3 regions of the Paraburkholderia caribensis genome follow, and region 1 is predicted to be linked to each of the others. Evidence: predicted binding sites of a transcription regulator. Region 1 holds the regulator's gene; each other region holds the start of a gene.
The links. Region 1 encodes LexA, which represses DNA repair genes until DNA is damaged. Its sites were predicted from a motif close to ACTGTATNNNNATACAGT; they were not measured.

Region 1 (10,766 bases):
TTCAGCAACTCCTTCAAGCCGTTGTGATCGATCTCGTGCATCAACGCGAGCAGCCTGCCAATCTCGCCAGGCGGAAATCCTTCGCGCGCAAACCAGTTCAGATAGTGTCCCGGCAGATCGGCGATCACGCGCCCCTTGTATTTGCCGTAAGGCATCGTACGCGTCACGAGCAATTCAAACTGTTCGACATTCATCTCAAGTCCACCTGTTCAGCGCCGCGCATCTCACACCCGTTTCCGCCGATGATGTCCGCTCACATGCGCGCCCGCATCGCGTTCGAGCCCGAACACATCGAAGATCGCTACCAGTCCGACAACGGCCACCAACAGAAAAGCAATGCTGAAATCAGCCGGCGTCACCGACTGCGCTTCATGTCCATGCAGCCACGCTGCCACCCGCAGTGCGATCGCGCCGAGCGCGACGCCCATCCCCATCGTCATTTGCGACAGTGTGCTCGATAACGTCGATGCGCCGCTCATCTGCGGCTTCGGCACATCGGCGAACGCGAGCGTATTGACGGCTGTGAATTGCAGCGAGCGCGACAGGCCGCTCGCAAACAGCACGATAGCCATCGGCACGAGCGGCGTCGAAGCCGTCAGCAGACTCATCGCCGCAATGCTGATTGCCGCGAGCGCGCCATTCACGAGCAATACCGGACGAAAACCGAAGCGCCGCATCACCGGCGTCGTGACAAGTTTCATCGACAGGTTGCCGGCGAACACGATGAGCGTCAGCAGTCCCGAATGGAACGCGTTCATGCCGAAGCCGAGCTGAAACATCAGCGGCAGGAGAAACGGCACGGCGCTGATCGACACGCGAAACAGCGAGCCGCCGCCCATCGCGACCGCGAACGTCTTCACGCGAAACGCCGACAGATCGACCACAGGATGCGCGCTGCGGCGCAGATGGAAGAGGGCGCCGATGCCCGCGGCGAGGCCCGCCGCGAGGAACGCGAGCGCTTCGCGCCACGGCGCGTCCGAACGGCCGAGCAGTTCCATCGCATACATGATGGCCGTGCCCGCGACGCCGCACAACGCGAAGCCGATGCCGTCGAACGGACGCTTCTGCGACTCGCCTTCCGGGGCAATGAAGCGCCACGCGAGCGCGATGCCGAGCAACCCGAGCGGCACATTCAGATAGAAGATCCAGCGCCACGACGAGTAGGTCGTGATGAAGCCGCCGAGCGGCGGCCCGATCACGGGCGCGACGAGCCCGGGCCACGTGATGATGGAGATCGCGCGCATCAGGCCGTCCTTGGGCGTCGCGCGCAGGACGGCGAGCCGCCCGACGGGCACCATCATCGCGCCGCCGATGCCCTGCACGATACGCGCCGCCGTGAACTCGACGAGGCCGTTCGTCATCCCGCATGCGACCGACGATGCCGTGAACACCGCGAGCGCCGCTGTGAACACGTTGCGTACGCCGAAGCGGTCGGCGGCCCAGCCGCTGATCGGGATGAAGACGGCGAGCGTCAGCAGATACGACGTGATGCCGATGGAGAGATCGACGGCATGCACGTTGAACGACTGCGCCATCTGCGGCAGCGCGGTCGCGATGATCGTGCCGTCGAGGTTCTCCATGAAAAACGCCGCGGCCACGAGCGTCACGATCAGTGACTGCCGTCCGTTCGACGGGACGGATGACGTGGACGGCGTATCTGACATCGAGATGATTCTCCGAACGTTGTAAGCGCATCGAAACCGGCCACGTGCCTGACCCTGTGCCGACGCGGCCAGCCGCTATTCTAGCCACGCACGCAGTTTGCGCGGACATGGTAATTTCGCCTTTTCCCGATTGATCACCCGCAAGAACACGAACAGGAACCAGGCGATGGAATACCGCAGACTCGGCGATACGGATGTGAAGGTCAGCCTGATCGGTCTCGGCACGATGACGTGGGGCGAGCAGAACACGGAGCGCGACGCGCACGAGCAGATCGACTACGCGCTCGATCAGGGCGTCACGCTGATCGACGCCGCCGAGATGTACCCGGTGCCGCCGCGCCCGGAAACACAAGGCTTGACGGAGCGCTACATCGGCACGTGGATCGCGCAGCATCGCGGCATGCGCGACAAGATCGTGCTCGCGACGAAGATCGCGGGCCCGGCGCGTCAGCCGCACAACCCGCGTCACATTCGCGGCGAGGGCAACCAGTACGACCGCAAGAATCTCACCGAGGCGCTGCACGACAGTCTCAAGCGCCTGCAAACCGACCACGTCGATCTGTACCAGCTGCACTGGCCCGACCGCAGCACGATGACGTTCGGCCGCCCGGCGTATCCGTGGATCGACGATGCCTACACGGTCCCCATCGAAGAGACGCTCGGCGTGCTCGCGGAGTTCGTGAAGGAAGGGAAAGTGCGTCATATCGGCGTGTCGAACGAGACGCCCTGGGGTGTCGCGCAATTTCTGCGTGCGTCGGAGAAGCTCGGCTTGCCGCGCATCGTGTCGATCCAGAATCCGTACAGCCTGCTGAACCGCACGTTCGAAGCGGGGCTGTCGGAGTTCTCGCATCGCGAGCATGTCGGCCTGCTCGCGTATTCGCCGCTCGCGTTCGGCTGGCTATCGGGCAAATACGAAGGCGGCGTGCGTCCGGCGGGCGCGCGCATCACGCTGTTCGAGCGCTTCCAGCGCTACAGCAAGCCGCAAGCCGTGCGGGCAACGACGCGTTACGTCGAGCTGGCGAAGCGCCACGGCCTGTCGCCCGCGCAGTTCGCGCTCGCGTTCGTCAACAGCCGGCCGTTCCTGACGAGCAACCTGATCGGCGCGACCTCGCTGGATCAGCTGAAAGAGAACATCGCGAGCGTCAATGTGAAGCTGCCGCCGGAAGCGCTGGCCGAAATCGACGCGCTGCACGAATTGCAGCCGAACCCCGCGCCCTGAGCGGCTCGCCGCGCGCCGCGACGCAAGGGTAGCGGTGCGCAGGCGGCAAATGCACGAACGCACCTGACGCCGCGCTCGACAGTATGCGGGCGCGGATATTAGCCGCCCGTCACGCGGCTTTCGCCCCCACTTTTTGCGATCCCGTTCGATCCGTGTACAGTGACCGGTGCCGCGTGCCGAGGCGCAAGCCGGACGGTACGCGAACCCGCGCATGCCGTACAAGCTGCAACGTAGTCAACAACACAACGACCGCCCTCCCCGACGATGAACGCCACGCGTCCCACCTCTTCGTCCGCTGCCCCGACCTGGCCGATTTTCGTGCTGCTCGCCATCGCAGGACTTTTCTATGTCAAATGGTTTCCGTATTACAACCGCGCCTTCACGGCGGCGTCGACGCATTCGATCGGCGCGTCGATCCTGATGGGCAAGGCGGAGAGTCCGCCCGCGCCGTCGTGGAACGCGGCGCTGGCCTACGCGCTCGCGTACGGCAAGGCGATCTGGCAGGCGATGGTGCTCGGCCTGCTGCTCGGCTCGGCCGTGCAGGCGCTGCTGCCCGCGCACTGGGTCGCGCGGCTGCTCGGCAAGACGGGCTTCGGCAGCGTCGCGGCGGGCGGCCTGCTCGCGTTGCCGGGCATGATGTGCACGTGCTGCGCGGCGCCCGTCGTGGCGGGACTGCGTGCGCGCCAGGCTTCGCCGGGCGGCGCGATCGCGTTCTGGCTCGGCAACTCGGTCCTCAATCCGGCGACGCTCGTGTTCATGGGCTTCGTGCTCGGTTGGCACTGGGCCGGGCTGCGGCTCGTGCTCGGCATCGCGATGGTGTTCGGCCTCGGCTATCTGGCGAACCGGCTCGTGACACCGACGGAAGCGCAAGCGGCCGACGCGCGCCTCGTCGAACTGATCGGCGAGCAGCGTGACGGCAATCCGTTCGCGCGCTGGCTGTCGATCTTCGCGCGCATGGCCGTGCGTCTCGTGCCGGAATACATCGTGCTGGTGCTGCTGCTCGGGGCGGCGCGCGCGTGGCTCTTTCCGCAAGTCGGGCCGGAGATCGGCAACGACATCGTATGGATCGTCGCGCTGGCCGTCGCGGGCATGCTGTTCGTGATTCCGACGGCAGGCGAGGTACCCATCGTTCAGGCGATGCTGTCGCTCGGCATGGGCGTCGGCCCCGCGGGCGCGCTGCTGATGACGCTGCCGCCCATCAGCGTGCCGTCGCTGGCGATGCTCGCGCGCTCGTTCCGGCCGGGCGTGCTGACCGTCGTCGCTGTCGGCGTGGTCGCGTTCGGCGTGCTGGCGGGCCTGCTCGCCGTGGCGCTCGGCTTCTGAGCAAGCGCGCATAATCAAAACGCGGCGTCGCGGCGGCGAATCTCGTCCTACACTGGGAGGCAAGCGCGCGGTTGCGTCTGTCGCCCGGTTGCGCGGCGTTGCCTTGTTGCATTGCAAGACGCAGGCGGACGGACGCAAATGCTACGATGGCGCCCGTTCATGCTGCCAACGCGGCGCAAAACAGGACGAATCATTCAGCTGCACAAAACGGCGTGCAAGCGCCAACCAGTTAAATTCAGGACATCGCATGGCCCAACAAAAGACCAATCCGAAACTCGAGCAGGCGCTGACGCGCGGGGATCTCGCCATCCGTCAGGCCAATTCGGCGCGCGCAACGGCCGTGCTGCGTGCATTGGGCAAGATGATCGTCGACGCATCGGCGACGATCGGCGTCGAAGCGCATACGTCGATTCCCGATGGCGACCGCATTTACGATCCCGTCGACGGCATGTGGCCGCAGGCGCTGCTCGTTTCGCTCGATGGCCCCGTCGAGGAAGCCGACCCGGAAGAGTTGCGCACGATCCGTTTGCGCTCCGACGATCCGGGCACGATGTTCCGCGTCGAATGGCATCGCGCGGATGGCAAGATCGGCCGCCAGGAAGGCGGGCCGTTCGCGACGGTCGAGTTCATCTCGGACGTCGACGTGCCGTGGTCGGACGACGAAGAGTGATCTGATTCGATTATCGTGGGGGCGCCGCCGCGCAGGAAGCTGCGCGCGGCGCCCTCAGCGCATCATGCGGCGGCGGAACAGCACCGCCGACAGACAGAACGGCACCACCACATACGCGGCCAGCACGGCCACGTGCAGCGCCGCGTCGTTCATCGGACGGTCCAACAGCGCCGGACGGATCAGGTCCACCGTGTGCGCCAGCGGCAGCAATTGCGCGGCGAACTGCGCAGCGGGCGGCAATTGCGACAGCGGAAAGAACACGCCCGAGAGCAGCAGCATCGGCGTGAGCACCAGCGTCTGATAGAACATGAAGAAATCGTACGAGGGCGCGAGCGCCGTCACGATCATCGCCGTGCTCGCAAACGCAAGGCCCGCCAGCACGATGACGGGCAGCGCGATGAGCATCGACGGAAAGCTGGCATAGCCGAGTGCGCCCGCCACGATCATGATGGCGGCGCCCGACAGCACGGCCTTGCTGCCTGCCCACACGACTTCGCCGAGGACGATGTCGCCGAGTGTGAGCGGCGTGTGCATGATGGCCTCCCAGGTGCGCTGCACGTGCATCCGCGAAAAGCCCGAATACATCGACTCGAAGCTCGCCGACATCATCACGCTCGACGCCACCGTGCCCGCCGCGAGGAACGAGATATACGAGACGCCGTCGACATGTCCGACCATCAGCCCGAGGCCGAAGCCGAGCCCGAACAGATAGATCATCGGATCGGCGAGATTGCCGAACATCGACGCGAGCGCGAGTTTGCGCCATACCAGATAGTTGCGCCGCCAGACGGCAATCCAGTTGACGGCGTTCGCGGGCAACGCGGCGAAGCGCTTGCCGAAGCGCCCGTGTGACGCGGCGTGCTCGGGGGTGTCGTAGGTGCGTAAGTCCATGTGTGCTGTGCGCCCGGTATCGTTGGCGAATGTGTGCGTGCCCGTCAGTCCTGCATTTCGCGGCCGGTCAGGCGAAGGAATACGTCTTCGAGATTCGCCGGCCGGTGCAGGTAGCGCAGCCCCGCGCGCTGCTTCAAGCGCGCGTGAACCGGTTGCGGGTCGTCGACATAACAGAAGAGCGTCTCGCCGCTGATCTCGGTGCGTACCGACAGCGGCGCCAGTTCGTCGCGCAGCCTGACGGGATCGGGGCCGTACACTTCGATCACGTCGCAGCCTATTTCCGAAGCGATCAATTCATTCGGCGCGCCTTCCGCGATCTTGCGTCCTTCCTCGATCACGCACAGCCGGTGGCACAGACGTTCGGCCTCTTCCATGAAGTGTGTGGTCAGCAGAATCGTCTTGCCCCGCGCGAGCAGCGAGCGCAGGCGCTCCCAGATCAGATGGCGCGCCTGTGGATCGAGACCCGTGGTCGGCTCGTCCATGATGAGCACGTCGGGGTCGTTGATGAGCGCGCGCGCGAGCGTGAGCCGCCGCTTCATTCCGCCCGACAACTCGCCCACGCGCGCATCAGCCTTGCTTTCGAGGCGCGCGAATTCGAGCAGCGTGGGCACCATTGCGCGGCACTGCGCGGCGGACAGGCCGAAGTAGCGGCCGAACACCAGCAGGTTTTCGCGGACCGTGAAATCGGGATCGAGATTGTCGAACTGCGGCACGACGCCGACGCGCGCCCGCGCAAAGCGCGAGCGCAATGGAATCGGTTCGCCGCACAGCCGGATGCTGCCTGCATCGGGTGCCGCAATGCCGAGCAGCATGCGCAGCGTCGTGGTCTTGCCCGCGCCATTGGGACCGAGCAGTCCGAAGCATTCGCCCGGGCGCACATGAAACGACAAGCCGTCGACGACAGTTTTCTCGCCGTAGCGCTTTTCGACCTGATGAAATTCGATTGCAGCTTCAGACATACGAAGAAGGATGCTCCCTGAATAGGTGCCTGTTGGGTGCAAAGCGGAGGCGGCTGCCTATTCTAGGGCATCGTGCGCACCGCGTTTGGCGCATGAATGCGCATCGCTGGCGATTGCATGCACGATCTTGCACCGCGTCATGGCTGAGTGCGCGGCTCACCGCACTTAGCGTTTTCCATCCCTTGCGTGTCGAATTGCGGCGCACCATGATTCAGATGAGACCGCGATAGTCGCGGGCAAGGGGGAAGCGAAATGGCGAGCTACAACAAGATTCTGCTGTGCTACGACGGCTCGCGTGAAGGCCGCAAGGCATTGCGTTGCGGCGCGAATCTGGCGCTCGATCTGGGCGCGGAGACGCATTTGCTGTCGGTGGTCGACATGCGTTCGAGCATCGCGCAAAGCGCAGGCCTGCTGACGGACGTCGCATGCGGCAGCTTCGAAAAAACCGCGCGTGAAATCCTGCAGGAGGGCGTCGACTGGCTCACGGAACGTGGCGTGAAGGCGACGGGGCATTTCGCGTTCGGCCATCCCATCGACGAAATTGCGTCGCTAGCGAACGAGTTGCACGCCGATCTCGTGGTGGTCGGGCATCGCTGCCGCACGGGACTGTCGCGCTGGTGGATGGGCGCGGGTAATACGCCGCTGCTGGACCGCGTGTCGTGCAGCATTCTGGTCGCGTGTTCGTCGGCGGCTGAAGAGGAGCAGGCGGCTGCCTGACACAGCCGCCTGATGGCGAGCAGCGATGTGATGGCGCGTCAGCCGTTCAGATCGACGGCTGACAGCTTCCACGTGAACAGTCCCTGGCGACGGAAGATCGCCGCATAGCGCGTGTCGCCGACACCGTGCTGATAGCTCACGACGAATTCGTTGACGCCGCGATATCCCGCCGTGGTTTGCGGCGGCTGCGGCGGCGTCTTGCTGTTGGCGTTAGCCTGGCCCGCTGCGGGCGGCGGCGTTTGCGGCGGGTTGTCTGTCTGCGCGGCCGGCGGCGGAGGCGGGCGCTCGCCCGGTTCGCCGCGCGGCGGCATACCGTTGAGCAACGCGGCGACACCGTCCGGCGTCGCATAGGCATCGACAAGCGGACCAATCAATGCAACACCGATCATCGCGCCAATCGCCGCGAGCGGATTGCCGTTGTGCTGCACGTCGAGCCGCCGCGTCAGCAACCCTGTGACCTGTAGCTTGAGACTGTCGCGTAGCGCCGGGTAGTCGACGTACGCATTGACCGTTTCGACATCGCGGGAATCGGCGGCGCGTTTGAGCCGGTCGAGCGCGATATACGGCGATGCGTACGCATAACCCAGGGCCGCCACGACGACGATCGCGATCAACGCGATCAGAATTGGCCGACCCACGCGGCCTTGCATCCGTACCAGACCTGCCATTGTGCGGAACGCTCCGTTTTCAGTATCGATCAGGTGTGGACCCGATCGGCACCGAAACGATCCCGCGAGTTTGCAAGCAAGCGTTTCACCGCTTCGATATCAGACGCAAGCGGCGCGCTCACGCGGCCTGCTGGGTCAGTTGATCGCCTTGCTCGGCAATGGCGCGATCGATCATGTTGCAGACAGCGTCTACGGTGCCGACCATGATGAGCCGCGACGGCCCGTGGTAGACCCGGACGGGTGCGCGCCGTGCCGGTTCCGCATTGAGGCCCGAGTTCAGCGACACGCGAGCGAACGCCGGTTGCGCGGACGGCAACGACTGAGGTTCGTCATCGAACAGCGATGCCGTGCGGCCCGCGACATTCGACGCAAGCGCCGTCAGCGAACCACAAGGGACAAGCTCGCGCAGATGGCGCAGACGACCGAACTGGCGAAAGGGCAGCAAGCGGGCAAGGCGTTCCATGAGTCTCTCCAGACAGTGTTCAGCTAATTAGAATTCCGTCGGCCGGATCAACCCGACCGCGATGCCTTCCAGCGCGAACTCCGCGCTGCCGGCCTGAACAAAAATGTTTTCGTAATCGGGGTTCTCGGCGATCAACTCGATGCCGTTGGGCCGGCGCTTCAGGCGCTTCACGGTCACGTCGTCACCCAGACGCGCGATGATGATCTGGCCGTCTTTTGCTTCGCTCTTTTTCTGCACGGCGAGCAGGTCACCGTCGAAGATGCCCGCGTCGCGCATCGACAGCCCGCGCACCTTCAGCAGGTAGTCGGGCTTGCTCGAGAACAGCGACGGGTCGCAGGTGTAAGTCTGCGAGATGTGTTCTTGCGCGAGGATCGGGCTACCGGCTGCCACGCGGCCCACGAGCGGCAGCGACAACTGCATGATGCTCGCGTGCGGCAGCGTGAACTGGTGCGGGGAATCGTCCTGGCCCGCGAGCAGGCGGATGCCGCGCGACGCGCCCGCCGCAAGCTCGATCACGCCCTTGCGCGCCAGCGCTCTCAGGTGCTCTTCCGCCGAGTTCGCCGAGCTGAAGCCGAGTTCGGCGGCGATCTCGGCCCGCGTGGGCGGGAAGCCCGTGCGCTCGATGGCGCGGCGGATCAGTTCGAAAACCTGTTGCTGACGTGCGGTGAGTTTGGTCATGGCGCCACTGTATGGATAGACAGGTGACTGTATTTTTATACAGTATCCGGCGCATTTCAAGCTTTACTTTAAGTTCGTCGCTGCGGGTGTCGTGTGAACGTCGAAAGACGGCGCTGAAGCGGCGAAATGGACGTGCTCGCGGAGGCAAATCATTCCTTTACCACTATTGCGTATTAAAAAATGAAGAAACATTATTTTTAATGATGAAGCCGCCTGGATAGACTGGCCTCCGTTGATGCAGCAGCAACGCCCGCGCAGCGGCAGAGGCGCTTGCCGCTTGCGCAGCAGCGAATCGCGGCAATCAGCGGAAAACAGGCAGTCACACCAACAAGACGGAGAAGGTCGATGGGCATTCGGATCACGGGGTTGGCAGAAGCACGGAAGGCAACGCGCGGCAGCGCGAAGCGGTTGGTCGCAGCGCTCGCACTGGGCGCCGCGTCGGCGGTCGGGATGATCGCGCAGGCGCACGCGGACACGACGCTGCTGAACGTTTCCTACGATCCGACCCGCGAGCTCTATCAGGACGTCAATCAGGCGTTCGGCAAGGAATGGAAGGCGAAGACGGGTGAATCGGTCACCTTCAAGCAGTCGCATGGCGGCTCCGGCGCGCAGGCGCGTTCGGTGCTGGATGGCCTGCAGGCCGACGTCGTGACGCTCGCGCTCGCTTACGACATCGACGCGCTCGCCAACAAGGGCCTCGTCAACAAGGACTGGCAGAAGCGCCTGCCCGACAACGCGTCGCCGTACACGTCGACGATCGTGTTCCTCGTGCGCAAGGGCAACCCGAAGCACATCAAGGATTGGGACGATCTGGTGAAGCCGGGCGTGTCGATCGTGACACCGAACCCGAAGACGTCGGGCGGCGCGCGCTGGAACTATCTGGCGGCATGGGCGTACGCGGCGCATCTGCCGGGCGGCAACGACCAGAAGGCCAAGGAATTCGTGTCGAAGCTCTATAAGAACGCGGGCGTGCTCGACTCCGGCGCGCGTGGCGCGACGACGAGCTTCGTGCAGCGCGGCATCGGCGACGTGCTGATCGCATGGGAAAACGAGGCGTTCCTGTCGGTGAAGGAATTCGGCACCGACAAGTTCGAGATCGTCGTGCCGTCGGCGAGCATTCTGGCCGAGCCGCCCGTCGCCGTGGTGGACAAGGTGGTCGACAAGCACGGCTCGCGCAAGCTCGCCGACGCGTATCTGAACTTCCTCTACAGCGAGGAAGGTCAGGAGATCGCCGCGAAGAACTTCTACCGTCCGCGTTCGAACAAGGTACCGGCAGCGCTGACCGAGAAGTTTCCGAAGCTGAAGCTGTACACGGTCGACGATTCGTTCGGCGGCTGGACGAATGCGCAGAAGACGCACTTTGCCGATGGCGGCGTGTTCGATTCGATCTACCAGCCGCAGTGAAACCACACAGCGGCCATGTTTGAACAAAGGCGCGCCTTCGGGCGCGCTTTCGGCAATGGTGCGACGGCACGCGTTGCAACGCATAACACCTGAAAGAGCTTTCGCATGAC
Region 2 (10,766 bases), 1.4 Mb from region 1:
TGGATCGGCCTTTGGCGGATAGCCGGCCGACTTCAGGGCGGTGCCCAGGTTCTTGTCGAACGCCTTGCCCGCGTCCTTGGCGTCGGCGGCCCTGCCGTCATAGGTATCGATCGTCGTGTCGCCGACCTTGATCTGTGCGAGCGTGCCCGCCGGTGCCGCCACGTTGTCGTAGTTCAGACCGGCTTTCGACAGCGCGCTCTTCGCGATGTCGCACGAGCTCGTGAACTTCGACGTGCCGACCGGATTGAACTGGAACGAGCACTCGTCCGGATTCGCGATCACGACGATGGGCGACTTTTGCGTCGCGGCTTCGAGCGCCGGGTTCGCATAGTGCGTCAGCGCCTTGAAGAGCGGGAAGTAGGTCAGCGCCGCGATCAGGCAGCCCGCCATGATGATCGGCTTGCGGCCGATCCGGTCGGACAGCGAACCGAAGAACAGGAAGAACGGCGTACCGATCAGCAGGGCGATCGCGATCAGAATGTTCGCGCTAGCGCCATCGACCTTCAGCGTCTGCGTCAGGAAGAACAGCGCATAGAACTGGCCCGTGTACCAGACAACTGCCTGGCCAGCCGTCACGCCAATCAGAGCCAGAATCACGATCTTAAGATTCTTCCATTGGCCGAACGCTTCCGACAGCGGTGCCTTGGACGTCTTGCCTTCAGCCTTGATGCGCTCGAAAGCCGGCGACTCGTGCAGCTGCATCCGGATCCACACCGAGATGCCGAGCAGCACCAGCGATGCAACGAACGGAATGCGCCAGCCCCATGTGCCGAATGCGTCTTCGCCCATTGCCGTGCGCACGCCGAGAATGACGAGCAGCGACAGGAACAGGCCGAGTGTCGCCGTCGTCTGGATCCACGCGGTGTAGAAGCCGCGCCGGTTGGCGGGCGCGTGTTCCGCGACGTAGGTCGCGGCGCCGCCGTACTCGCCGCCCAGGGCGAGACCCTGCAGCAGACGCATCGCGATGAAGATCACCGGCGACGCCATGCCGATCGCCGCATAGCCCGGCAGGAAGCCGACCACGCAGGTCGACAGGCCCATGATGACGATCGTGATCAGGAACGTGTACTTGCGCCCGACCATGTCGCCGAGCCGCCCGAACACCAGCGCGCCGAACGGACGCACCGCGAAGCCGGCTGCGAAGCCGAGGAGGGTAAAGATGAACGCAGCCGTCGGATTGACGCCTGAGAAAAAGCTCTTGCTAATGAAAGCCGCGAGCGAGCCGGCCAGGTAAAAGTCGTACCACTCGAAAACCGTCCCCAACGATGACGCGAAGATTACCCGTTTCTCTTCTTTCGTCATCGGCGCGTGCGAGATTTGCCCGCTTACGGTAGCCATATGTCGTCTCCAGTATTGATATAAGTCGCGGCTCGCCAGGTCGGGCGGGTCCGTCTAGCGATTATTGGAGCGGAAACTTACGGCGTTCTGACTCGGGAAGGGTTTGTTTAAGAGTGTCGGAAATCGCGGAATGTCGGGCTTAATGCGTGCAATGTCGGCTATCACGGGGCTTATGGCGACGAAACCGGTGTGATGTGATGGCTGACAGAAATGCGTGAAACTGACGGATTAGGGTAAGTCCCGTACAGGGTCCATCATCCTCAAACTGACACGAACCAGCGTTCCGGCGAGGCGCGGCGACGTCTGATAGACGTTGTCCTCGATCGAAAGCGTGCCGCCGTGCATGGTCGCGATTTCGCGGACGATCGCGAGGCCCAGCCCGCTGCCGTCGCCTTCGCGCCCGAGAATGCGGTAGAAGCGCTCGACTACGCGTTCGCGCTCGGCGGCCGGAATGCCGAGGCCTGTGTCCTCGACCTCCAGATGAGCCATGCGGGCCGCATCGTCGCGCCGCACCCTCACGGTGATCCGTCCACCGGCGGGCGTGTAGCGGATCGCGTTGTCGATCAGGTTCGACAGCATCTCGCGCAACATCACGGGGTTGCCTTCTACTTCAATCGCCTCGTCGGGCGATTCCGGGCCTTCGTAGCCGAGATCCATCTGCTTGGCGAGCGCGGGCTGGACCCAGTCGCGCACGGCGCTGCGGGCAACGTCGCCAATCTCGACGGGCGTGAATATCTGGCCGGACATGCGGTTTTCCGCGCGCGCGAGCGCAAGCAGCTGCGTGACGAGCCGCGCGGCGTGCTCCGAACTCGTCGCGATCTGCTCGAGCGAGCGATGCACTTCCGCCGACGCCTCCTGCCGCAGCGCCAGCTCGGCTTGCGTGCGCAAGCCCGCAAGCGGCGTCTTCATCTGATGCGCGGCATCGGCGATGAAGCGCTTTTGCAGTTCCATGTTCTGTTCGAGACGCGTCAGCAGATCATTGAACGACGTGACCAGCGGCTCGATTTCCGGCGGCGCGCGGCGTGCTTCGAGCGGCGACAGGTCGTCGGGGCGCCGCGCGCGGATGTGCGCCTGTAGCGCGTGCAGCGGAGCGAGACCGCGCGACAGCCCGAACCACACGAGCAGGATCGCGAGCGGGAGGATCACGAACTGCGGCAGGATCACGCCCTTGATGATGTCGTTGGCGAGCGCGCTGCGTTTGTCGAGCGTTTCGGCTACCTGCACGAGCACCGGCTGCGCGCCTGGCGTCTGCGGAAACTCGACGGTCGTGTACGCGACGCGAATGTCGTTGCCGCGCAGCATGTCGTCGCGAAATTCGACGATGCCCGGCTGAGGCCGGTCTTCCTCACGCGGCAGCGGCATGTCGCGGTCGCCCGCGACCAGCTCGCCACGCGTGCCGAGCACCTGATAGAACACGCTATCTATATTGTCGGCACGAAGAAAATCACGCGTCGAATCGGGCAGCGTCAGTTCGGCGATGCCATTGACGGGGTGAATCTGCCGCGCGAGCACGTAGGCGTCGGTTTCGAGCGCGCGATCGAACGGTCCGTTCGCAATCGATTTCGCCACCAGATAAGTGACGGCAAGACTCATCGGCCAGAGCAGCAGCAACGGCGCGAGCATCCAGTCGAGGATTTCGCCGAACAGCGAACGCGGACGCGTCTCCGCAGCCGCCTCGGATTCATCGGGCGGCGCGAAAGGATTCGCGTAGCGCGCGTCGCGGACTTCGTCGAGATCCGCCGCGTGCGCCGTGGCGCGCGGTGCGCGGACGGACATGGAACGCCTTTACTTGAAGTAGTGGCTTGCGGGCATGGCAGCGGGCGCGTCGGACGGCTCGGACTGCTGCGCCGGCGTCTGCGGCGCGGCCTTCTCCAGACAGTAACCCAACCCGCGCACGGTGATGATGCGCACGCCGCTCGGTTCGATCTTCTTGCGCAGCCGGTGCACGTAGACTTCGATCGCGTTGTTGCTGACCTCTTCGCCCCATTCGCACAAGTGATCGACCAGCTGTTCCTTCGATACCAGCCGCCCGATCCGCTGCAACAGGACTTCGAGCAATCCTAGCTCACGCGCGGACAGATCGATAACCTGCTCATTGGCATAGGCAATCCGGCCGACCTGATCGAACGACAGCGAGCCGTGCTTGACGACGGTCGGGCCGCCGCCCGCGCCGCGGCGCGTGAGGGCGCGCACGCGGGCTTCGAGCTCGTTCAGCGCGAAGGGCTTGGCCATGTAATCGTCGGCGCCGAGATCGAGGCCTTTGACGCGCTCGTCGACGCTGTCGGCTGCCGTCAGGATCAGTACGGGCACGTTCGAATTGCGCGCGCGCAGGCGACGCAGTACTTCGAGGCCGGACATTTTCGGCAGTCCGAGATCGAGGATGACGAGGTCGAAAGTCTGCATCGACAACGCGGTATCCGCTTCGGCTCCCGTCTTCACATGGTCAACGGCGTATGCCGATTGGCGGAGTGATCGGACGAGACCGTCCGCGAGTATGCTGTCGTCTTCGGCAATGAGAATTCGCATGATGCGCCCTGCCCGGCCGGCACCGGGGCGCTCCGGCGCACAGCGTCTCCGAAAAATTTGTTGGTAGTCGGTGTTGTCCGTTTGCACATGTGGACGTCCGCATGTGAATCGGGCTTGCCAAGACTACTGTTTTTTTATACAGTGTCTGCGTTTAGCGTGCTGGTTGGTCGAACCGGGTTTACAACGGCCTGCACACCTGCCTCAGACGCCGTTCATCATAGCAAAGGACGATTCATGGAAGAAAGCAAGAAAGGCTCGGCTGGACTGACTGCGGAAAAGAGCAAGGCACTCGCGGCCGCGCTTGCGCAGATCGAAAAGCAGTTCGGCAAAGGGTCGGTCATGCGGCTCGGCCAGGGTGAGGCAGTCGAAGATATCCAGGTGGTCTCCACGGGATCGCTGGGCCTCGACATCGCGCTGGGCGTTGGCGGTCTGCCGCGTGGCCGTGTGGTGGAAATCTACGGGCCGGAATCGTCGGGTAAAACCACGCTGACGCTGCAGGTCATCGCCGAAATGCAGAAGATCGGCGGCACGGCGGCGTTCATCGACGCGGAACACGCGCTTGATATTCAATACGCGCAAAAGCTCGGTGTGAACGTCAGCGACCTGCTGGTCTCGCAGCCAGACACGGGCGAACAGGCGCTCGAAATCGCGGACGCGCTGGTGCGTTCGGGTTCGATCGACATGATCGTGATCGACTCGGTTGCGGCGCTGGTGCCGAAGGCCGAAATCGAAGGTGAAATGGGCGATTCGCTGCCGGGTCTGCAGGCGCGTCTGATGTCGCAGGCGCTGCGCAAGCTGACGGGCACGATCAAGCGTACGAACTGCCTCGTGATTTTCATCAACCAGATCCGTATGAAGATCGGCGTGATGTTCGGCAACCCGGAAACCACCACGGGTGGTAACGCGCTGAAGTTCTACGCATCGGTGCGTCTCGACATTCGCCGCATCGGTTCGATCAAGAAGAACGACGAAGTGATCGGCAACGAAACGCGCGTGAAGGTCGTGAAGAACAAGGTGTCGCCGCCGTTCCGCGAAGCCATCTTCGACATTCTCTACGGCGAAGGCATCTCGCGTCAGGGCGAAATCATCGACCTCGGCGTGCAGGCCAAGATCGTCGACAAGGCGGGCGCCTGGTACAGCTACAGCGGCGAACGCATTGGCCAAGGCAAGGACAACGCGCGTGAATTCCTGCGCGAGAATCCGGACATTGCACGCGAGATCGAAAACCGTATCCGTGAATCGCTGGGCGTGAATGCCATGCCGGCGGGCGCTGCCGTCAGCGCCGACGAGGAAGTGGGCGAAGAGGAGTAATCGTCGCGTGATACACAAGGGTCGCTCTGCTTCCTCGACTACGGGCGCAGGACGCGGCACGGGCGGCCCGCGTGACGACGATGTATTCGAATCGTCGTCACGCTCATCTTCAAGCCCGTCTGTTTCTCGATCAGCATCGTTTTCAAACGACTCGTCGTCCGACAGCTCATCCGACAGCTTCGATCCATTCGAATCGTTCGATGCTCACGATCGTGCCGCGGGCCTGACTCCCGCTTCGCGTGAACGCCCGGATGCGGATGCCGGTAGCGTAGAAGTCACCTACACGCGCTCGCGTCGCCAGCCAGGCGAAGGCAAACCCGGCAAACCCGCCGATACAGCGACCCGCGCTTCACAACGTCCCGCGCGCTCTCTCAAAGGCCGTGCGCTCGGCTATCTTTCGCGCCGCGAGTACAGTCGCGCGGAGTTGTCGCGCAAGCTCTCGCCGTACGCGGAAGAGGGCGAATCAATCGACGCATTGCTGGACTCGCTCGAAAGCGAAGGCTGGTTGTCGGATTCCCGTTTCGCGGAAAGCCTGCTGAATCGGCGTGCGTCGCGCATGGGCGCGGGCCGCATCGTCAATGAACTCAAGCGTCATTCGGTCGGACAGGAGTTGGTCGAAGAGGTGAGCGCGCAGTTGCGTGGAACCGAACTTGCGCGGGCTCAGGCCGTCTGGCGCAAAAAGTTTGGCACGTTGCCCGAAACGCCCAGCGAGCGCGCAAAGCAGGCGCGCTTTCTTGCCACACGAGGTTTTTCTCAGGGAATCATCGGGAAGATTCTCAAGGGTATCGACGAAGAGTGGTCGTCCGAGTAGGGCAGCGTGCGGCGCGCAAGAAAATGACGCACTGCACGAAACGCCTCGCCGAAACGCCATCCTCAAGATCGCTAAAACCCTCTCCCATCAAGCCTGTGCGGGCTTCGGGCGGTCTCAAATACCCAGTATGCTAAAATTCAACGGTTCTTAAATCCGGCCTTTGTTCTCGCATGCCGCTCTCCCCGCCAGTGTCCCGACAGTTGCGCCATCGCCGCGCAATCCGAGCGGACGCATACGAGCGTGAAGATGGCCTGTGGGATATCGAGGCATGCCTCACCGACGACAAGCCACGTGACGTGGCGCTTGCGTCGGGTGTCCGGCCGAACGGCTCGCCGATCCATGAACTCTGGCTCCGCATCACGATCGATCGCAAGCTCAATGTCGTCGACGCTGAAGCGTCGTCCGACTGGGTTCCGTATCCCGGTCTGTGTGAAGCCTCCAATCCCGCCTATCGCGCCCTCATCGGGCTCAATCTGTTGCAAAACTTTCGTCGCGATGCTGCCCGTTTGCTGGCCGGCACGACAGGTTGCACGCATCTCACCGAGTTGTGCGCAGTTCTGCCGACTGCCGCCATCCAGGCGTTCGCGGGCGACGTGTGGAATACCGACAAAGGCAGGCCAGGAAGCGAGGAGCACGCAGGTTCACGCAGTGGATCGGCAGACGGTTCAACCCGAGGCACGCAGGGCAGCACGGGACAAGACGCCCAAGACAACGCTTCAAGCGGGCAAGCAAGCGAACAGGCGAGCGAGCAATCAAACGACAAACCGCCATTCCAGTTGGGCCGCTGCCATGCGCTGCGGTTCGACGGTGAGGCGGTGCGACAGTTTTATCCGCGCTGGTACGGCCACGCGCCGCGTTCAGCGGATCGCGCGGATGCCGCACCCGACGGACAGGCCGTGAAGACGGCGCGTCCCGAGTAAGCGGTCCAGCCGGAAGCGAAGTTCAATCCAACTCTCAGACTGAAGGGAATCACGCATGAAGATTCACGAGTACCAGGGTAAGGAAATCCTGCGGAAATTCGGAGTCGCGGTACCGCGCGGCAAGCCGGTCTTCTCGGTGGACGATGCGGTCAAGGCCGCTGAAGAGCTCGGCGGCCCGGTGTGGGTCGTCAAGGCTCAGATCCACGCGGGTGGCCGTGGCAAGGGTGGCGGCGTGAAGGTCGCGAAGTCGCTGGACCAGGTTCGCGAGTACTCGAACCAGATCCTCGGCATGCAACTCGTCACGCACCAGACGGGCCCGGAAGGCCAGAAGGTGAATCGCCTGCTGATCGAAGAAGGCGCTGACATCAAGAAGGAACTGTATGTCGGTCTCGTGATCGATCGCGTTTCGCAAAAGATCGTCGTGATGGCGTCGAGCGAAGGCGGCATGGACGTCGAAGAAGTCGCGGAAAAGACGCCCGAGCTGATCCACAAGATCGCGGTCGATCCGTCGACGGGTCTGAAAGACGCCGAAGCAGACGATCTCGCGAAGAAGATCGGCGTGCCCGACGCATCGATCCCGCAAGCGCGCGCGATCCTGCAAGGCCTGTACAAGGCATTCTGGGAAACGGACGCATCGCTGGCCGAAATCAACCCGCTGATCCTGACGGGCGACGGCAAGGTTATCGCGCTGGACGCCAAGTTCAACTTCGATTCGAACGCACTGTTCCGTCATCCGGAAATCGTCGCTTACCGCGATCTGGACGAAGAAGATCCGGCTGAAGTCGAAGCGTCGAAGTTCGATCTCGCGTACATCTCGCTCGACGGCAACATCGGCTGTCTGGTGAACGGCGCCGGTCTGGCGATGGCGACGATGGACACGATCAAGCTGTTCGGCGGCGAGCCGGCGAACTTCCTGGACGTCGGCGGTGGTGCGACGACCGAGAAGGTCACGGAAGCGTTCAAGCTGATGCTGAAGAACCCGAACCTGACGGCGATTCTCGTCAACATCTTCGGCGGCATCATGCGTTGCGACGTGATCGCGGAAGGCGTGATCGCGGCTTCGAAGGCGGTCGATCTGCAAGTGCCGCTCGTCGTGCGCATGAAGGGCACGAACGAAGACCTCGGCAAGAAGATGCTGGCCGACTCCGGCCTGCCGATCATCTCGGCAGACAGCATGGAAGAAGCTGCGCAGAAGGTTGTCGCGGCTGCCGCAGGCAAGGCCTGATCGCCCCGGCGCATATCACCGGATTACGAATGGCGGCGCGCGAGCGTCGCGGGCAAACGCTATTTGCCGCGCGGGACGCGTTGAGCGCGCCACCAAACGAACAGAGGTCAATACATGTCGATTCTGATCAACAAAGACACCAAGGTCATCACGCAGGGCATCACCGGCAAGACCGGTCAGTTCCACACGCGCGCATGCCGTGAATACGCAAACGGCCGCGAAGCATTCGTCGCGGGCGTGAACCCGAAGAAGGCTGGCGAAGACTTCGAAGGCATTCCTATCTACGCTAGCGTGAAGGAAGCCAAGGAAGAAACGGGCGCGACCGTCTCGGTCATCTACGTGCCGCCCGCAGGCGCCGCTGCTGCAATCTGGGAAGCCGTCGAAGCCGATCTCGATCTCGCGATCTGTATCACGGAAGGCATCCCCGTTCGCGACATGATCGAAGTCAAGGACCGTATGCGCCGCGAAGGCCGCAAGACGTTGCTCCTCGGACCGAACTGCCCGGGCACGATCACGCCGGACGAACTGAAGATCGGCATCATGCCGGGTCACATCCACCGCAAGGGCCGCATCGGCGTCGTGTCGCGTTCGGGCACGCTGACGTATGAAGCAGTCGGCCAGCTGACGGCGATCGGCCTCGGCCAGTCGTCGGCAGTCGGTATCGGCGGCGACCCGATCAACGGTCTGAAGCACATCGACGTCATGAAGATGTTCAACGACGATCCGGATACGGACGCCGTGATCATGATCGGCGAAATCGGCGGTCCGGACGAAGCGAACGCTGCGTACTGGATCAAGGACAACATGAAGAAGCCGGTGGTTGGCTTCATCGCCGGTGTCACGGCGCCTCCGGGCAAGCGCATGGGCCACGCCGGCGCGCTGATCTCGGGCGGTGCGGACACGGCAGATGCCAAGCTGGAAATCATGGACGCATGCGGTATCAAGGTCACGAAGAACCCGTCGGAAATGGCGCGTCTTCTGAAGGCGATGCTGTAAGAAGTGTTGCGATAAGCTCAAGAAACGTCGGCTATTGCTGACGTTTTTTGATACTCTTACGAAGGCCTTTCGTAAGACGCGACGACAAGCGAGGGAGCGAGCAATTGCTGCCTCGCTTTTTGTTGCCGTTCGCTTTCGCTACCTTCTATCCTGCTTTCCATGCTCGAATTCCTCACCACGCTCCATTGGGGCGCCGTCTTCCAGATCATCGTCATCGACATCCTGCTGGGTGGCGACAACGCAGTCGTGATCGCGCTCGCCTGCCGCAACCTCCCGCCCGCGCAGCGCACGAAAGGCGTGCTGTGGGGGACGCTGGGCGCAATCCTGTTGCGCGTCGCGCTGATTGCGTTTGCCGTCGCGCTGCTCGACGTGCCGTTGCTCAAGTTCGCGGGCGGCCTGTTGCTGCTGTGGATCGGCGTGCGCCTGCTCGCGCCCGCGCCCGATGCGCACGCGAATGTCAAACCCGCCGACAAGCTGGTCACGGCCATCAAGACGATCATCGTGGCCGACGCCGTGATGAGCCTCGACAACGTGATCGCGATCGCGGGCGCTGCCGAGGCTGCCGAACCGCATCACCGCATCGCCCTCGTCGTGTTCGGGCTGATCGTCAGCATTCCGCTGATCGTCTGGGGCAGCCAGCTCGTGCTCAAGCTTCTGGACCGTTACCCCGTCGTCATTACGCTGGGTGGCGCGCTGCTCGGCTGGATCGCGGGCGGGCTCATCGTCAACGACCCGGCGGGCGACCGTTGGCCCGTGCTCGATACGCCTGTTGCCGAGTACGGCATGAGCATCGCTTGCGCGCTGTTCGTCGTGATCCTCGGCTACGCGCTCAAGCGTCGCAACGCCAGCCGCATTGCGGGCAATACGCCGCCTGGAACGCATTGACCGCAGTCACTTTACCGATCCATCCGCCCGTGCACCATTAGCCATTCGGCCGACTGCCCGCGCGATTCGCGGCTCGCTACGATCGAAGCGCCTGTCCTGATTCCCGGGACAGGCGCTTTCGTTTTGAGGAGTCTGCAGATGACCGCTATCGTTGCCGTTGCTTCGTTGTCCACGTTTTGTGCGCCCTGGCTGCGCGCCCACGCGCCGCGCCCGCGGCTTGGCCCGCTCGCCCGCGTCAGGCGCTGGTGGGGCTTTACACTGATCGAACTGATGATCGTGCTGGCCATCGTCGGCGTGATCGCCGCGTATGCGATTCCCGCGTATCAGGACTATCTCGCGCGCAGCCGCGTCGGCGAAGGATTGTCGCTGGCGTCGGCGGCGCAGTTGACCGTCGGCGAGAACGCCGGCAGCGGCAACGCGTTTGGCAGCGGCTATACGTCGCCGCCCGCCACGCGCAACGTGCAGTCCATCCATATCGACGACGACACTGGCCAGATTACCGTCGCGTTCACGGCGCGCGTGTCGGACGAAGGCGCGAACACCATCGTGTTCGTGCCGTCCGCGCCCGACAGCGCCGACACGCCCACAGCCCGCGTCGCGCTGACGAAAGGCGCGGCGCAGAAAGGGACCATCACGTGGGAATGCTTCGCAGGCGGCAAGGCTGCTTCGTCGTTGCCGGCTCCGGGAGCAGGACCGTTGCCCGCCGATGCACCGACCCTGCCGGGAAATCTCGCGCCGCCCGAATGCCGCAGCT
Region 3 (10,766 bases), 990 kb from region 1:
CTCGGCTGGCTCACGCAGCGTACGTGGTTCTTCGAGGGGCTCGGCGTGCGTCCGTCGCTGACGGCCAGCAACGACGGCCTCGCGCTGGTGCTGTTCTTCCTCGCGGTGCCCGTGTTCCTGTTCTTCGTGACGCCGCTGGGCAGCCTCAGTTCGCGCAAGCATGAATTCGAAGCGGACGCTTTTGCCGCGACGCAGGCCGACGCGAAGGATCTCGTCAACGCGCTCGTCAAGCTGTACGAAGACAACGCGTCGACGCTCACGCCCGACCCGCTCTACACCGCGTTCTACTACTCGCATCCGCCTGCGTCGCAGCGGATCGACCGTCTGCTGCGTCACGCATGAGCGGCCGCTCGCCGAAAGCGCTGCGCGCCGCTGCCGCCAGCGACCGCGCCCAGGAGCGCGTGCGCGGCCTCGTGATCGCCGCGCATGGACGTCACTACATCGTCGCGCCCGAGGACGGCAGCGCGATCCTGCAATGCTTCCCGCGCGGCAAGCGCAGCGAGATCGCCGTCGGCGATCAGGTGCTGTACGAGTCGACATCCGCCGATCAGGGCGTGATCGTCGAGATCGGCGAACGGCGCAATCTGCTGTATCGCTCGGATCAGTACAAGTCGAAGCTGTTCGCGGCCAATCTCGATCAGCTGCTGATCGTGCTCGCCACCGAGCCGCATTTCAGCGAAGACCTGCTCGGCCGCGCGCTCGTCGCCGCGGAAGAGAACGAACTGAAGCCGCTGATCGTGCTGAACAAGATCGACGTCCAAGCCGCGCTGCCGCTCGCGCGCAAGCGGCTCGACCTGTATCGCGGACTCGGCTATACGGTGCTCGAAGTGTCCATCAAGGGGCAGCCGGACGCCGCGCGCGAAATCCTCGAAGCCCATCTGAGCGGCCATTCCACCCTGCTGCTCGGCCAGTCGGGCATGGGCAAGTCGACGCTCGTCAATCTGCTGATTCCCGATGCCGAAGTGGCGACGCGCGAAATCTCGACAGCGCTCAACAGCGGCCGCCACACGACCACGTTCACGCGCCTCTACCCGCTTCCCGTTGGCGAAGGCGCGTTGATCGACTCGCCGGGCTTTCAGGAATTCGGCCTGCATCATCTGACGGAAGGCATGCTCGAACGCGCGTTTCCCGAGTTCAGGCCGCTCTTGCCCAACTGCCGGTTCTACAACTGTCACCATCTGCATGAGCCCGGTTGCGCGATCCTCGAAGCCGTCGCCGATGGCCGCATCGCGAAGGAACGGCACGCGCTCTACGCGCAGCTCGTACATGAGGCAAGCCAGATCGTCCGTTGACAGCAATCATGATGAAGCTCATGCACGCGCCCAACGTCGTGATTGGGCAGCATTGGATCAACGTGCTGGCAGCGGCGGGTATTGCGTGCGAATTGCATAACCGCTATCTGAGCGGCGCGATCGGCGAGATTCCGGCGGATCAGTGCGCGCCCGAGTTATGGCTCGTCGACGAACGCGACGAAGCATTGGCGAGGAAGTTGATCGATGCGGCGCGCAGCGGACCGGCCATCGGCGCGCCCAGCTGGCGCTGCGCACAGTGCGGCGAACTGCTCGAAGCGCAGTTCACCGTGTGCTGGAATTGCGGAACGGCGCGCGATCCGCTGGACGGGTGAAACGCCTGTTTAAGGGAAAGCCGGCGCTCAGGCGAGCCAGACGGCGATCGTCAGCATCAGCAGCAGGATCATCCACAGGATCACAGCCCGCCATACCAGGCCCACCGCCGATTGCAGCGTGCGCGGCGTGCAGTCGTCGCCGACGGGCATCGGGCCGCCGTCGCCCGTTGCCAGCGCGTCGAGGCTCGATACCTCAGCGAGCGGGCCCGCGAGACGCGCACCCAGCGCGCCGCTGCCGGCGGCGAGCAGCACGCCGTCGTTCGGGTCGGGCCATTGGCGCGCATGGTTGCGCCACGCGTAGATCGCGTCTTCGAAGTTGCCGACGATCGCAAAGCCCATCGAAGTCAGACGCGACGGAATCCAGTCGATCACGAAGAACGCGCGTTGCGCGAAGGTGGAGAACGCAGCCGTCCGGTCGTCGACAGGCTTCGACCAGGTGCGCGCCAGATACTCAGCCGTGCGATACAGCACCGCGCCCGCCGGACCGACAGGAATCAGGAACCAGAAGAACACGCCGAACACATGCCGATGCGATGCGACGACGGCATGAATCAGCGTGTGCCGGACGATTTCGCTGACGGGCATATCGACGGTATCGAGGCCCGTCCACTCATTGAGAATTTCACGCGCGCGCGGCACGTCATCGTTGTTCAGCGACAGATGGATGTCGGTGAAGTAGTGGCTGAACTGGCGAAAGCCGAGCGTGAAGTACAGCACCGCAACGTTCCAGAGGAACGCGAGCACGAAGTGGATCTCGTACAGCACGAAATAGATCAGGCCGGTGACGAGCGTCCACGGCAGCACGACGACCAGCCACGCGAGGATGCCGTGCTTCTCCTTGCCGGCATCGAAGCCGTGCGCCGTCGATTCCGCATGGTATTGAAGGAGCGCCGACACCGGATTGTTCGGCGACAGCGCGCGCATCTGTTCGATGATGAGGGCCAACAATACGGAGAAAAAAGTCATGCGAGACGCCGTGCTATTCGAGTTCTTACCGGGCGGTTCTTGCCGGCCGATCCGGTCCGATGAGCGGAATTGGCCATAACGATAGCACAGGGTCTGATGAGGCTGAGCGGCTGCAATACAAACGTAATGAAGCGGCCCTGGATGCCGATCGCGCGGCTACGCATCATGCGGCGAGGAAGCGATAGAAATTGCGCAACATGCCCGCCGTTGCGCCCCAGATGAAGTAATCGCCGCCTACCTCGCCGCGCGGATACGGCATTGCAAAAAAACGACGCTCGCCGCCTTCCCAACTCAGCACGCGGACCTCGTGATTCTTCGGGTCCATCAAAAAGCCTAGTGGGACTTCGAAAATCTCCGCTACCTCGAACGTATCTGCCTGCACTGTGAACGGCGGATGCACGAGACCGACCACGGGCGTCACGCGAAAACCCGTGCCCGTCAGGTATTCGGGCAACGCGCCCAGCACCTCGACGCGCGACGGATCGAGGCCGACTTCTTCCTGCGCTTCGCGCAAGGCAGTTGCCGTCGTGGTGGCGTCGTGAGGCTCGTGACGGCCGCCGGGGAAACTCACCTGCCCCGCGTGATCGTTCAGATGCGCGGTGCGCTGCGTGAGCAGCACGGTCAAGCCGCCGTCACGCACGACGAGCGCCACCAGCACGGCGGCGACGCGGGGATCGCCTGTTTCGCGCCACCGCACTTCGCGCGTCTCCTGCTCCCATGGCACGTTTTGCTCGAAGCGTGCGCGCAGGCCGTCCGGCGTCAGGCGCTCTGGCGCGATGGCAGGCAGATCGATATCCGCCGGTTCAACAGGCAAGCTTTCGGGATCAAAAACGGGACGGGAGGGACGGGAAGGCGCGGTCAATGGAAGTCTCGAAACGAGCGCGAGTGGACACGACTCTATTTTGACCTGGCAAACAAAAAAGCACCCGCGGAGGGTGCTTTTTCTTACAGCTTTTACTCTTGAGCAGCTGCAGCGCGGTCTTTCGACACCAGCTTTTCTTTGATTCGAGCCGACTTGCCCGAACGTTCGCGCAGGTAGTACAGCTTCGCACGACGCACATCGCCACGACGCTTGACGACGATGCTTGCCAGCAGCGGCGAATACGTCTGGAACGTACGCTCGACGCCTTCGCCCGACGAAATCTTGCGGACGATGAACGACGAATTGAGGCCACGATTACGCTTCGCGATCACGACGCCTTCGTAAGCCTGAACGCGCTTGCGGTTACCTTCAACCACGTTGACGCTGACGATCACCGTATCGCCGGGAGCGAATTCGGGGATGGTTTTGCCTGCGAGCGCGCGCTCGATTTCTTCCTGCTCGAGTTTTGCAATCAGATTCATTACTGACTCCTGTTGCCATCTTGTCGGCGTTCGTACCTGCCTCGCGCTGCGCGCGTTCGGCTACGGCCCCGATAGAGGATGGGTTCACATCTGGAACCGGCCACGCATGGACGGCTCCGCCTTGACCCCGCTTCGTTGCGCGAAGCTCAATGCTTCGCTGCTTCCTTGGCGAGATTTGCGAGCCACGCCTCGTCGGCACGGCTCAACAACTTGTTCTTTCTGGCCTGAACGATCAGATCGGGCCGCTTGACCAGCGTATTGCGCAACGCTTCGCGCCGCCGCCACAACTCGATTTCCGCATGATGGCCGCCGAGCAGCACATCCGGCACACGCACGCCGTCGTATTCCTCGGGACGCGTGTAGTGCGGGCAATCGAGCAAGCCATCGACGAAACTGTCCTGCACCGCCGATTGTGCATCATTCAGCACACCCGGCAGATGACGCACGACGGCATCGATCAACGCCATGGCCGGCAACTCCCCACCCGACAGCACGAAGTCGCCGAGGCTGACTTCTTCGTCGACGACGCGGTCGATCAGACGTTGATCGATCGCTTCGTAGCGCCCGCACAGCAAAATCAGACCAGGCTCGGCGGCAAAGCGCATGACCTTGTCGTGATTGAGCGTGGCGCCTTGCGGCGACATCATCACGACGCGCGCGCCTTCGATGCCCTGCTCCGCCTGCGCCGCCTTCGCGGCGCCGATCGCGTCTTCCAGCGGCTTGGCCAGCATCACCATGCCGGGGCCGCCGCCGTACGGGCGATCGTCGATCGTGCGGTAGTTGTCGGTTGTGAAATCACGCGGATTCCACGTGCGCAACCCATATCGCTCCTGCTTCGCCGCACGGCTCGTAATACCCCAGTCGGTCAGCGCGCGAAACATGTCAGGAAAGAGCGTAACGATATCGAACTGCATCGCTCTCTCCGTAAAGCGAAATGTTTTAGTAATCGGCTTCCCAGTCGACGATGATCTTCTTCGCCGCCTGATCTACCGTTTTGATGAAGACGCCGACGAACGGGATCAGGCGCTCGCCGGTGACCGGCTCGCCGTCTTTCCCGGTAGCCGGATATTCGATGCGCAACACCGACTGCGCACCGTTGTCGATCAGATCTGCAACCTTGCCGAGTTCGACCCCCGCCTCGTTCACAACATCGAGGCCCAGCAGGTCGACCCAGTAGAATTCGTCGGTTCCGAGCGCAGGGAAATCGCTGCGACGCACGTAGACGCGATGGCCACGCATCGCGAATGCAGCATCCCGGTCAGCCAGGCCGCCGAGTTGCGCAACGATGCTGTCGCCATGAACCTTGGACTGCAGGCGGGGCGCCGATTTGCGCTCGCGGCCCTTCTCGAGCCACCAGCGTTTGGCACTGAGCAAGGCGTCGCCGCCCTGACCGGCGTCCGCATGCGCGGCCACCTTCACCCAGCCTTTGAGACCGTATGCATCGACGATTGCGCCGACTTCGACAGCGTCGTCGGGCCAGCTTTCCGCCGATTCAGCCTGCATGCCTTGCGCAGCTTCGGCCGTTGCGGCATTCGCCGCGGCCCGTTCGACCGGCTTGCGGACAAACGCGCCAAACGACGCTCGCGCGCCAGGCTGTGTTTTCGCCTTGGCGCGTCCTGAACTATCCGAATCACGCTCCGACATCAGCGAACCTCAAGCCCTGCATACGTCAAACCTGCACACCTCGGACTCGCGCAGAACCACTGCCGCACGAGCCGACGATGTACCGTAACACTGCACTTAAGCAGCCGGTTGCGCCTTTTGCGCTTCCTTCACCAGACGCTGGACGGTCGGCGACAGTTGCGCGCCAACGCCTTGCCAGTACGTCAGGCGGTCTTGAGCGATACGCAGCGACTCACCCTTCGTGGCGACCGGGTTGTAGAAACCAACGCGCTCGATGAAGCGGCCGTCACGACGGTTACGCGAATCGGTTGCGACGATGTTGTAGAAAGGGCGCTTCTTCGAGCCGCCACGAGCCAAGCGGATGATGACCATACTAGAATCCTTGAAAACCGGGGTTCGAAACTACTGAAACACGCGATTATAGCCGGAAACCGAAAGCACAACAAACACTTAGCGGGATAAACTGAGCCGGGACGCTGCGGGCAAGCCTCGATGGCCAGGCCACATGGGCCCGTACAAGCACGATGGGAGCGACATGAGGCGCTTGCTGATGCGATTTTGCCTATATGTCAGGGCACCGTCGCGCGGATGCCACGCTGCGCCTGCGCGCCGTTTCCGTTTCCGGGTCACATCCGCTTCGCGCCGCCCCACCGCGGAATGCCGGCATAAGTTTCCACAAGTGCCGCGCGCAATGCGGCCAGCGTAGAATGCGCGACGGCTGTGCGTGGATTCCGCAGCCTCAGAAGCCGTCCGTCACCCTGTCGCTCACGCTCATGGCCACCGTCGCTACGCATCACTCGCGCTTTCGCTCGAAGACCCTCACCGCCGCGCTCGCTTTCTTCTTCGGCACGCTCGGCGCGCACCGCTTCTATCTGTACGGTTTGCGCGACGTGTGGGGTTGGGCGCACCTCGTTGGGACGATCATCGGCATTCCTGGCTTCATGCTGCTCGCCGCCACCGAACGCGCCGCGATCATGGGCTGGGCGCTCGCCTTTCCCGGTGCCGTGTCGATGCTGGCGGCTTTCCTCGCGGCGATCGTCTACGGCCTGCGCCCCGACGAAAAATGGGACGCCCAGTTCAACGCCGACACCGGCCAGCAGAGCCGCTCCGGCTGGACCGTTATCTTCGTCGTGATCTTTTCGCTGCTGATCGGCGCATTCCTGCTAATGACGGGACTCGCGCTGTCGTTCCAGACCTACTTCGAATCGCAAGTCGAGGCCGCAAAAGCGATCTCGCAATAAGGTCGCATTCAGAAAAGACTCAATTGAGGCGTGTCCGGCGTGTCCGGCGTAGCCGGCTTACGCGGTTTGGGTGACTCGGCGCGCTTGAAATGCGACATGTCGAGAATGCCGTGATTGCGCGCATTGAGACCAAGCCGCCGTACCGCGTTCGCAAAACGCTGCTTGAGCAGATCAGCCCATAGCCCCTCGCCTTTCATACGCGTCGAAAACGACGCGTCGTAGTCCTTGCCGCCGCGCATGTCGCGCACGCGATTCATCACGCGCTCGGCGCGGTCGGGGAAATGCGCTTCCAGCCACCCCTTGAAGAGCGGCGCAACTTCCCAAGGCAGACGCAACACGATATAGCTCGCGCTCGTCGCGCCCGCTTCCGCGCAGGCCTCCAGCACGCGCTCCATATCCTGCTCGGTGACGAACGGAATTACGGGCGCAATGCTCACACCCACCGGGATGCCCGCCTCGCTCAACGCGCGAATCGTCCTGAGCCGCCGCGCGGGCGTGGCAGCGCGCGGCTCCAGCGTGCGAGCGATGTCGGCGTCGAGCGTCGTAATGGTGATGGCCGCCATCATCAGCCCTTTCGCGGCCATCGGCGCCAGCAGATCGATATCGCGCTCGATCAGCGAGTTCTTGGTGATCGCGGCGAACGCCTGGTTGTGCTCGCTCAAGACCTGGATCACGCGCCGCGTCAGCTTGAGATCCCGTTCGACGGGTTGCCATGCGTCCGTATTCACGCCCAGCGCGATCGGCTCCGGCACATAGGATTTCTTCGCCATTTCACGCGCGAGCAGTTCCGGCGCGTTGACCTTTGCGTAGATCCGGCTTTCGAAGTCGAGGCCCGGCGACAGGCCAAGATAACTGTGCGTAGGCCGCGCGAAGCAATAGATACAGCCATGCTCGCACCCGCGATACGGATTCAGCGACACGCTGAACGGAATATCGGGCGACTGGTTGTGCGTGAGGATGCTTTTGGCGCGTTCCTCGAATAGCTGCGTGCGCAACGCGGGACGCCCGCTTTCCTCTTCCGACGGCGCGATCCAGCCGTCGTCGACGGCCTCGCGCTGGTCCACTTCGTAGCGGCCCTGCACATTCGTGACCGCGCCGCGCCCCTTGCGCGGAGCGGGCGGCGCGATTGGAAATTCGGGAATGTCTCGATCGTAGTCGGTCACGGCACACGGCAAAAGCAATGCTGAATACTGTACAAATATACAGTGTTTACAGCTTTTGTCGAGCGTGACTTGAGCGGCCGGTTCGGCCTTGCGCGAGTCACGCCGTAAGCGTCACTCGCCTACAGCAATGTTCAGCGTTTCCTTGATTTCTTCCATCACGACATAGCTTTTCGACTGCACCGCGCCCGGCAGTTGCAGGAGTATGTCGCCAAGCAGCTTTCGGTAGTCGGCCATTTCGCCGATGCGCGCCTTGATCAGATAGTCGAAATCGCCCGACACGAGATGGCATTCGAGCACCTCGGGAATCTTCTGCACTTCGCGCCGGAACTGGTCGAACATGTTGCCGCTCTTGTGATCGAGCGTGATCTCGACGAACACCAGCAATGCCGCGCCCAGTTCCGCCGGATTCACGCGCGCGTGATAGCCCGTAATGACGCCGTCGCGCTCCATGCGCTTGACGCGCTCGATGCACGGCGTCACGGAAAGACCCACCTGCTCGGCCAGTTCCTTCATGGCGATCCGGCCATCCTGCTGGAGGATTTTCAGGATCTTGTGATCGAGTTTGTCGAGCGCTCGAACGGGCTGACGCTGTGTACGCATGGTTTTTACTGAAAATCTGAAAAATACAATAACAAAACCTACCTCGACGCAAATAGTATAGCGGTTAACACTAGGCATGCGGCAAACCACCTCGTCTATCGAACAAAAACGCGAAGAACGGGGTTTTCCACCACGCTGCGAGCCTTCCGACCTTTAGGAGCAGCTATGCGAGTCGTCGTTCTGGGCAGTGGCGTCGTTGGGGTTACGACCGCCTATTATCTTGCGCGCGCGGGACACGAAGTCACCGTGATCGACCGCGAAGCGGGCCCTGCGCTCGAAACCAGCTTTGCCAACGCCGGCCAGATTTCGCCGGGCTACGCTGCGCCGTGGGCGGCGCCGGGCGTGCCGCTGAAGGCCGTCAAATGGATGTTCCAGAAACACGCGCCGCTCGCCATCCGGCTCGACGGCACGCAGTTTCAGCTGCAATGGATGTGGCAGATGCTGCAGAACTGCACGTCCGCGCGCTATGCCGTCAACAAGGGCCGCATGGTGCGTCTCGCCGAATACAGCCGTGATTGCCTGCAGGCGCTGCGCGCCGAAACGGGCATCCAGTACGAAGGGCGCACGGGCGGCACGCTGCAACTGTTCCGCACGCAACAGCAACTCGATGGCGCGGCGAAGGACATCGCCGTGCTCGAGGATGCGAACGTGCCGTACGAACTGCTGATGCCGGGCGATCTCGCGCGTGCCGAACCCGCCCTCGCCGCGACAGCGCACAAGCTGACGGGCGGCCTGCGTCTGCCGGGCGACGAAACGGGCGACTGCCAGTTGTTCACGACGCGTCTTGCCGCGCTCGCTGAACAGTTGGGCGTCAAGTTCCGCTACAACACGCCGATCGACGCCCTGGCGCTGGAAGGCGAGCGCATCGCCGGCGTGAAGTGCGGCAGCGAGATGGTGCGCGCGGACAGCTTCGTCGTCGCGCTGGGTTCTTACTCGACGAAGTTCCTGTCGGGCGTCGTCAAGATTCCCGTGTATCCGCTCAAGGGCTACTCGATCACCGCGCCTATCGTCAATCCCGAGTCGGCGCCCGTCTCGACGGTGCTCGACGAGACGTACAAGATCGCGATTACGCGTTTCGACGACCGGATCCGCGTCGGCGGGATGGCGGAGATCGTGGGTTTCGACAAGAAGCTGAAGCAGGCGCGCCGCGAGACGCTCGAAATGTGCGTGAACGACCTGTTCCCCGGCGGCGGCGATACGTCGAAGGCAACGTTCTGGACGGGCCTGCGCCCGATGACGCCGGACGGCACGCCGATCGTCGGCCGCACGCCCGTGTCGAACCTGTTCCTGAACACGGGACACGGCACGCTCGGCTGGACGATGTCGTGCGGCTCAGGCCAACTGCTCGCCGACCTGATCTCGGGCAAGCGTCCGGCGATCCAGTCCGGCGATCTGTCGGTGCATCGCTATCTCGGCGAGACGACGGGGCAGACGCGTCCGGCTTACGCCTGATTCGCTTCTCCCGGATACAGCAACGGCGCCTCACGGCGCCGTTGTTTTTTCTGCTTTGGTTTTCGACGTGACGCGAATGGGGCGTCGTCAGAACTGATCTTCGGACAGCGCGAGCACGCCCTCGCCGCCCTTCGCGCTGGTGATCGACGCTTCTAACGCCACCGCCTGCGGCAGCACATGTTCCGCGAAGAACTGCGCGGTCGCGATCTTCGCGCTATAAAACGACGCGTCCTGCGCGTGCTTCTCGTGCGCCGCCAGCATCGCGCGCGCCATCTGCCAGCCGCCCAGCACGATGCCCGCAAGCTTCAGATACGGCACGCTGCCCGCGAATACCGCATTCGGATCGCGCTTCGCATTCCCGACGACATACGCCACGGCCGATTGCAGCGCGTCGTGTCCGAGTGACAGATGTGTCTGCATCGAATCGAACGCTGCGCCCTTGTGCTGCTTGAGCGCTTCGACCGTCTGCGCAATCTGCGCCAGCAGTGCTTTTGCGACCGCGCCGCCGTCACGCACCGTCTTGCGGCCGACGAGATCGTTCGCCTGGATGGCCGTCGTGCCTTCGTAGATCGGCAGGATGCGCGCGTCGCGATAGTACTGCGCCGCCCCCGTTTCCTCGATGAAGCCCATGCCGCCATGCACCTGCACGCCGAGGCTCGTCACATCCACCGACAGCTCCGTGCTCCAGCCCTTCACGATCGGCACCAGGTATTCGTAGATCGCCTGATGCTCCGCACGCTTTGCCTCGTCGGG

Region 2: recA (recombinase RecA) is a predicted target of LexA. The motif match lies at 3,990-4,007, and genes of this name have one in related genera.
Region 3: C2L66_RS04280 (PA0069 family radical SAM protein) is a predicted target of LexA. The motif match lies at 7,988-8,005, and genes of this name have one in related genera.

What each region holds. Positions count from the first base shown of each region.
Region 1 covers NZ_CP026101.1:1,945,241-1,956,006, reverse strand. The annotation lists gene C2L66_RS08675 (DUF3820 family protein) at 1-194, opposite strand, end outside; gene C2L66_RS08670 (MFS transporter) at 225-1,664, opposite strand; gene C2L66_RS08665 (NADP(H)-dependent aldo-keto reductase) at 1,831-2,883, shown strand; gene C2L66_RS08660 (permease) at 3,148-4,206, shown strand; gene C2L66_RS08655 (hypothetical protein) at 4,454-4,876, shown strand; gene C2L66_RS08650 (ABC transporter permease) at 4,931-5,767, opposite strand; gene nodI (nodulation factor ABC transporter ATP-binding protein NodI) at 5,812-6,726, opposite strand; gene C2L66_RS08635 (universal stress protein) at 6,979-7,443, shown strand; gene C2L66_RS08630 (DUF2939 domain-containing protein) at 7,482-8,111, opposite strand; gene C2L66_RS41200 (hypothetical protein) at 8,230-8,574, opposite strand; gene lexA (transcriptional repressor LexA) at 8,602-9,252, opposite strand; gene C2L66_RS08615 (sulfate ABC transporter substrate-binding protein) at 9,598-10,656, shown strand; gene cysT (sulfate ABC transporter permease subunit CysT) at 10,762-10,766, shown strand, end outside.
Region 2 covers NZ_CP026101.1:541,993-552,758, forward strand. The annotation lists gene C2L66_RS02390 (MFS transporter) at 1-1,338, opposite strand, end outside; gene C2L66_RS02395 (sensor histidine kinase) at 1,567-3,114, opposite strand; gene C2L66_RS02400 (response regulator) at 3,124-3,864, opposite strand; gene recA (recombinase RecA) at 4,099-5,175, shown strand; gene recX (recombination regulator RecX) at 5,183-5,986, shown strand; gene C2L66_RS02415 (DUF2889 domain-containing protein) at 6,157-6,906, shown strand; gene sucC (ADP-forming succinate--CoA ligase subunit beta) at 6,962-8,131, shown strand; gene sucD (succinate--CoA ligase subunit alpha) at 8,246-9,127, shown strand; gene C2L66_RS02430 (TerC family protein) at 9,287-10,012, shown strand; gene C2L66_RS02435 (pilin) at 10,151-10,766, shown strand, end outside.
Region 3 covers NZ_CP026101.1:959,976-970,741, reverse strand. The annotation lists gene C2L66_RS04330 (M48 family metallopeptidase) at 1-342, shown strand, start outside; gene rsgA (ribosome small subunit-dependent GTPase A) at 339-1,292, shown strand; gene C2L66_RS04320 (putative signal transducing protein) at 1,304-1,624, shown strand; gene C2L66_RS04315 (CobD/CbiB family protein) at 1,652-2,590, opposite strand; gene C2L66_RS04310 (CoA pyrophosphatase) at 2,754-3,452, opposite strand; gene rplS (50S ribosomal protein L19) at 3,545-3,934, opposite strand; gene trmD (tRNA (guanosine(37)-N1)-methyltransferase TrmD) at 4,081-4,848, opposite strand; gene rimM (ribosome maturation factor RimM) at 4,874-5,578, opposite strand; gene rpsP (30S ribosomal protein S16) at 5,675-5,929, opposite strand; gene C2L66_RS04285 (NINE protein) at 6,331-6,798, shown strand; gene C2L66_RS04280 (PA0069 family radical SAM protein) at 6,807-7,961, opposite strand; gene C2L66_RS04275 (Lrp/AsnC ligand binding domain-containing protein) at 8,073-8,561, opposite strand; gene C2L66_RS04270 (D-amino acid dehydrogenase) at 8,727-10,013, shown strand; gene C2L66_RS04265 (acyl-CoA dehydrogenase) at 10,101-10,766, opposite strand, start outside.